Regions from separate parts of the Saccharicrinis aurantiacus genome, predicted to be linked through region 2. Evidence: riboswitches for the same ligand, from Rfam matches in the RefSeq annotation. Region 2 holds a riboswitch; the other holds the start of a gene.
The links. Region 2 has a riboswitch for cobalamin ahead of QMO11_RS08115 (peroxiredoxin-like family protein). Riboswitches for the same ligand answer to the same signal wherever they lie in the genome.
Positions count from the first base shown of each region.

Region 1: linked by a shared signal. The riboswitch ahead of QMO11_RS13620 (ABC transporter substrate-binding protein) and the one ahead of QMO11_RS08115 (peroxiredoxin-like family protein) in region 2 are both predicted to bind cobalamin.

Region 1 is NZ_CANLCN010000011.1:63,394-66,827, forward strand. Features, by position in the region: gene QMO11_RS13615 (iron chelate uptake ABC transporter family permease subunit) at 1-920, opposite strand, end outside; gene QMO11_RS13620 (ABC transporter substrate-binding protein) at 922-2,055, opposite strand; cobalamin riboswitch at 2,080-2,284, opposite strand; gene QMO11_RS13625 (flavin reductase family protein) at 2,364-2,951, opposite strand; gene pyrI (aspartate carbamoyltransferase regulatory subunit) at 3,064-3,434, opposite strand, start outside.
Region 2 is NZ_CANLCN010000005.1:205,212-208,645, forward strand. Features, by position in the region: gene QMO11_RS08110 (metallophosphoesterase) at 1-1,119, opposite strand, end outside; gene QMO11_RS08115 (peroxiredoxin-like family protein) at 1,313-1,942, opposite strand; cobalamin riboswitch at 2,198-2,396, opposite strand; gene QMO11_RS08120 (biopolymer transporter ExbD) at 2,564-3,076, shown strand; gene QMO11_RS08125 (M3 family metallopeptidase) at 3,142-3,434, opposite strand, start outside.

The DNA.
Region 1 (3,434 bases), on a different contig from region 2:
AAAGCTAAAGCCGCTCCAAAAATCATAACCGCAGGTACTAAAACAGAGTGATCAGCGGTTTTAAACAAGTTTTTTGTCATGTGCGGCACTGCCAAACCCAAAAAAGCAACAGGCCCACAAAAAGCCGTAATAGTAGCAGTTAACATACCTACAACAATGAGAATATGCAAACGCGAGCGCTTAACATTGAGACCCAAATTGGCGGCATAGTTCTCGCCAAGTAGATATATATTTAATGGTTTAATTAGAAATAGAGATGCCAACAAGCTAAGTGTGATTACGGGTATAAAAACCTGATGTTTTTCCCATGATATATTTCCGAATGAGCCTAGTCCCCATACTACATAAGCCTGTATATCATCCTTGGTACTAAAAAATTGCATTAAACCAACTAAGGCATTTGAAGCATACCCAACCATAATACCCACTATAAGTAACATGGCATTATTTTTTAGCTTTCGAGCTAAAAACAAAACCATAAACAAAATAACCATTGCGCCAACAAATGCTGCCATTGTTACTGTTACTGATCCGAATACGCCGAATGCACTCAAAGCCGTTCCGTTTATGGCACCCATCAATAATACAACTACAGCAACACCTAAACCCGCACCCGCACTAATACCAAGTATGGAGGGGCCTGCCAAAGGATTTCTGAATAAGGTTTGCATTTGCAGTCCGCCTACTGCTAAACCTGCTCCTGCAAAAGCTGCGGTTAACGACTGTGGTAAACGTGTATTAAATAATATATTGTGCCATTTTTCTTTTTCAATACCCATACCGACTAGCCATTTAAGCACTTTTTCGGCAGGTATATAAACTGAGCCCAAGGATATATTTATTACAAATAAAGCCAGCAACAGAAATAGTAACAAGCCAAAAATTACACTCTTTTTATTTTTAGTATCAATAGCTTGCATATTACTCTTTAGTCATCATTTTATAATAGCATGGCGTATAATTAGGTAATAAATTAGGGTGAAAAACTTTAACCATATCACTTAAAACAACATCGGGCTCTAGCAACCCCTTTTCATAAAAAAGTGATTTCCCAGTATTTGAGAAAAATACTTTCCTATTTTTGAAGGCATCAAAATCCTTATAACGAACATCTTCATCTTTTAAAGCTTCGTAAGAATAATTTCCGTTATAATTTACCAACAACACCCAATAATCGGCCTCTGCCCCTGAATTATAAACGGTTTCAAAATCGTAACTTAAAGAACCCGTACCCGGCCTATCCTTAAAAATATAATCTGCTCCTGCATCAGCGTAATAATTTGCGTTGTAACTTTGCGCTGCTGCTGCATACCAAACCCCTTGGTATATTTTACCACTTACAACCGTTGGTTTATCTGTCAATTCTTGGGTTAATGACTTTACATTATTGTAACGTTGTGCAATATTATGTACTTCATCAATTGCTTCTTGCTCCTTATTAAAGAAGGCAGCAACATATACCAACCACTCTACTCTACCAAGCGGTGTATTTTCGAGATAACTGCTATTCATCGCCAGCTTAATTCCTGCCTGTCGGATTGGACCATAAAAATCCTCCTTAAAAGGAGAAATCATCATAACATTTGGATCAATATCAATGAGTAACTCTAAATCAGGTGCAAAGGCAGTGCCTATATTACGCACTGCACCGGTCTTTAAACCGTTTACTACTGTTGGATTACTAACATATTGAGGTTCGGCCATACCAACAAGTGCATCCATAGCCCCCTCAATTTTATCGGCATAACTAATTTGAGTTGATGCAACAGCAACCCATCGCTTTAAGGGTACCTGGATGGCATCTATATTTTTCTTCAGATATTCAGAGGAGGAGGATAAAACAATTTGATGCTTAGGAGCAGCATCGTCCCATGGGTCATTTACCTCAACAATTTTGTAATCCTGAAAATACTTTATTACAAACTGCTTTGCATAAGTAGGCACGTACACTGAGTCTGGCTCAACATCAACTGTGCTACTATTTGTTTTTTTTGAGGAGTTAGTGCAGGATAATAAGGCACTAAAAATCACTAATACTAAAATACTTTTACTCATTATTTCTTCTATTTCCCGAAAGGTGAATGAATGCTGATAATAGTAGGTTTTCCGACTTTCATTTATGAGCACCTTCCCGATATATCAGTGGTTAACGCTCGCCATACTGGCTGATTACGGCTGCGGGTACAGTTCCTGAATTCTGTTTTTACAGTCACAGGATTCCCTAGATTTTTCAATCATTACCTATTATCTTTTCGCTTGCAAAACTACATTATTCTTTTCAATGCAACAATTCTTTGCTATGATCTATTCTACTGGTAGTACAACATAAATAGAGTATTTATATTTTACTGAACAATAGCAGCTTATTTCTTTGTTTTTTTCTTCTTCTTTTTTTGAACTGAGAAACCGAATTTTCCCAACTTATCCCCCACTTCGAAATAGTGTCCGTGGGAATAGCAAATAGGGTTTGCGCTATCCAATGAAAAAGCACCTGTTTCATCATCAAGATATTTATCATCGGCTTTAACATTAACTATCTCGGCCATAAACATATCATGTGTTCCCAGTTCAATAACTTGAGTTACTTTGCATTCAAGACTAATGGGTGATTCCTCAATAATTGGAGCTTTTACAATACTTGCCTTACCTGCAGTAAGTTTCATTTCTTTAAACTTATCGTACTTCCTTCCTGATTTTACACCGCACCAATCCGTAGCATAAGCCAAATCTTTAGTAGTTAAATTAATCACAAACTCTTTAGTTTCCATTAGAATTGCATGAGAGTGACGGGCTTTTCTCACTGAAATATAACACATAGCCGGATCGGAACATATGGTCCCTGTCCAAGCAATTGTTATAATATTATAATTCTCGGGTTTATCACCTACAGTTACCATTACTGCGGGCAATGGGTAAACCATGTTCCCAGGTCGCCAATCAACTTTAGCCATATTTACTTGTGTTTAATGCGCTGCAAAAATAGTACAGGGAAATTTTAGTATCAACAAAAACTCCCACAATAATAAATATCATGGGAGTTACTATGTATTTCTTGTTCGAATCTTATATGATTTCCAGATGTTCTTCAGTGGTAATTTTTTCGCAATAATGGCATTTATAAGCCAAAGGTTCTTTTTCAACCAACAATAATCGTGTAGTTACCTCTTGGTTATTTGTGATACATTTAGGATTAAAACAGCGTGCAATACCAATAATCTCAGATTCAATATGAACTAGCTTTTTTTCAACTACCTCATAATCCTTAATTATATTTAGCCGAGCCTCTTTTGCAACAAGAGCAATTTTATTAATCTCATCATCCTTAAAAAACTTATCTGCAACCTTAATAATAGCTTTTTTTCCAAACTTGCTACTTCCCAGGTTCGTTCCAAAAGTAATCAGGTTACTACAGTTATCTAAACCTAGTATGCGAA
Region 2 (3,434 bases):
AAGTGGCATTAAATCCAACACTACCATCTCACTCTTGGAGCCTAATCGCATGGGAGGGCCGGAAGTCCCAATACCTTGCGAAACAAACATCTGGGTTCCGTTGAAGTTATGATAGCCATACGAATATTTAAAAATTAATTTAATGAGCCAGGTAAATGGAAACAATTGCCCGGCATGCGTATGTCCTGAAAGAAATAAATCAATACCTTTTTCATTGATATATTTAATGCCAGCAGGGCTATGGTGTAGCAAAATACTAGGTTTATTATCGTCTAATACTAAATCATCCAATACGCTTTTTATGGTTTTTCTTTCAGCTGTTTTATCCTCAATATGTTCTTCTTTGTAATATGCAGAGTCGTCCTCTGCCATGTAATTAAGTCCAATAAGTTGTACTCCTTCAAAATTGAATATTTCGTTTTCAAGAACCGTAATTCCAATTTCCCGTACAGCCTCCTTCGCCCTTTTTGAACCTATAATAATATCATGATTACCTTCGATAAAGAATATGGGAACATCTAGTTTTTTGAAGGGAGCGATGCTGTTTTTGTCTAATTCAACAACGCCATCAAATAAGTCGCCTGTTATTACAACTGCATCAACATGGGCATCAATAGTTTTGTTTACAATGTTTTTAACAAATTCGTGCCCTCTAAATGGACCAATGTGCATATCAGATAAGTGCATTATGTGTAATTCTTTTTTTAGGCCTTCTATTTTTATTTCCTGATGTTTTACACGTGTGTGTGATGCATTACAAATAGAGTAAGCAATAATCAAAAGGGTGGTAGATAATACAACGATACCTGCGTATTTGGGCTCAATATGTATGAAGATTAATACAATGTCTACTAATACAACAGCGAATACTAAGAATGCTAATGTTCCCATTAATACGGAGGCAATAATAAATTGCGAATCGCTAAAGCTCCCCATTTCATGTCTAATCATTAAGAAGCTTGTAGCTACAAAGAATAGTACAATACAAAGCATTGCATAAAAAGGTTTGTTTAATTCTTTGATGAAATAACCGTAGAATCGTTTAATGAGATAGATGTTAACAACAATAATTGCAATGGACACAAAGGTAGGTAGTAGAGTGAAGAATAAATGTCTCATATAAATATAAGGGTTTGATTTTCGAAGTTTTAAGATAGTAATTTTAATATTATAAATAGTATAATGGATATAGTAATTGTTGAAAAAGCTCTTGTAGTTCCATCAAAAGTATTTGCATATTATCATGTATATCTATTAATTAGATTAAGCCATTTGTGCAGAATTTCTAAATAAGATCTTGGGTGGTTTAATCTTAATATAATGGATTAGTATCTATTATAACTGGCAAATTATTAAGAATATCTTTTACGTTTGCTCGGTTTTTATAATACGGATCAATATGGCGCCATATGATTGTACCATCTGTATTAATAATATATGTGGCGGGTATGGGTAGTTGTTCTGATTCGTCGGAATGTGTTTCTTTTAATTTGGCACCTAAAGCTATATTGTAAATGGTTCGCGTTGTTTTAGAAGGAGTAAAGGTAACACCAAAAGTATCCGATATTTCGTAATTTTCATCATGAAGAAGTGTGAATTTGGCACCAGTTTTATCTTTCATGATATTAAGATACTCTGGTTTTTCTGGAGATATGGCTATTAGTTGTGCACCTCTATCTGCAATTAAGTGTAAGCTATCTTGCATTGCAGCCAAATGTTTGTTGCACACAGGGCACCAAAATCCTCGATAGAATATAATCACAACAGGGCCATCTTTTAAAGCATCGTTTAACGAAAACAATTCGCCCTTATCCGTAGTGGCCTTAAAATTATTAATGTAGCTTCCTATATCTATGCCTTTTGCATCTATGGCTTTAATTTTTTCTTGCGAATAAATATTAATACTTAATAGTATTGCGGCTATTAGTGATAATGTTTTCATGATGCTAGTATTAGTTGTTTATTCTTATTGTCGTATAAATTAATGAACCTGACAGTATGAATAAAAAAAAGCACCCCCTTTGGAGCGCTTTTCTTTGAAAAACATTGTTATACAGATAATACTAGATTCGACCAATTGGCATATCGGTCTACGTTGTTGCAATAAAATGTTTTTGAAAATGCGTGGGGATATAATTTACGGATAGAAAGTACCCTAGGTACTTAACCGATTTTGCTTTAACTCCCGAAAGCTACTTTCAAATATTGATTATTGGTAGGTATTCTGACTTACTCCTCCTTTAATTGCCTTCCCATTGCTTTGGGAGCAACAGTGACATGTTAATTAAAAGATTAGCCTAACGGCTAGAGATTACAGCAGCGGGTACTGTTTAGGATTCTCACCTAATTCCCTTGGCAAATAAAATATTTGCACTTCCAAAATCTGAAACAAATGTATGTAATGTTTATCTATTTGGCAATGTTATTAAACGGATTTATTTAAAAGTTGTCCAAAATATTCCTCTATAGTGTTGGTATTCTGAATTTAGTGATAGAGTAAAAATAGTATTGTTTTCTTTTGTAGGAATTATCTGTAGATTTAGTCTCCTAAAAAGTGTGGTTTATGTCAAAAAAATATTATTGTTATTTGGTGTCTTATTTCGTTGTTTTGGTAGTTTGTACTTCGTGGACAGATAGGAATCTTTTTACAGTATGGGTAAAGAGTGGTGATATTATTTTAGTTAAAGGAGAAGAAAGAAAGTTATCTGATTTAAAAGAACTAACGAAGGAATACATTGCAAACCCTAACAATGAGTCTTGGTTGCCTAGTAAACGTTCAAAGCGTGTGCACTTTTTCGGAGATACTCAAGTGTCTATAGCAGTTGTTTCAATACAAACAGATCGTGATGTTACGTATGGGTTTTATATCGATGTTCAGAATGAGTTAGAGAAAGCATATGCTGAACTGCGAGAAGAATTGGCTCAAAAGAAATTTGGGACTACTTATGGTTCTTTATCTTCAAAAAAGCAAAAGGCAATTAATACCGTATTTCCAATTCGAATATCCGAAGCAGAACCAAATTGGGTAAGAGGAAAAGATGGGGAGTTAAGGCGAAATTCTTCTTGGTATTATTAACATAAAAGGGCATCCATTTCTGAATGCCCTTAATTACGAAGCTAAAATTTTCGATATTTTGAATTTTATAAAAGCCCTCTATCTTCTAATAAAGCTTTTTCGTTTGGTTCTTGTCCTCTAAAGTTTTTATACAATACCATTGGATCTTCAGTGCCTCCTTTTTCAAGTACATTAGTTCTAAATTTGGCAGCAGTTTCTTTATCAAAAATACCGTTCTCTTCAAAAGCATCAAAAGCATCCGAATCTAAAATGGCAGCCCAAATGTAAGCATAGTATCCTGCAGAATATCCACCACTAAACACATGGTTAAAATAGGTGCTGCGGTAGCGTGTTACAATTTCAGGAATTAAACCCATCT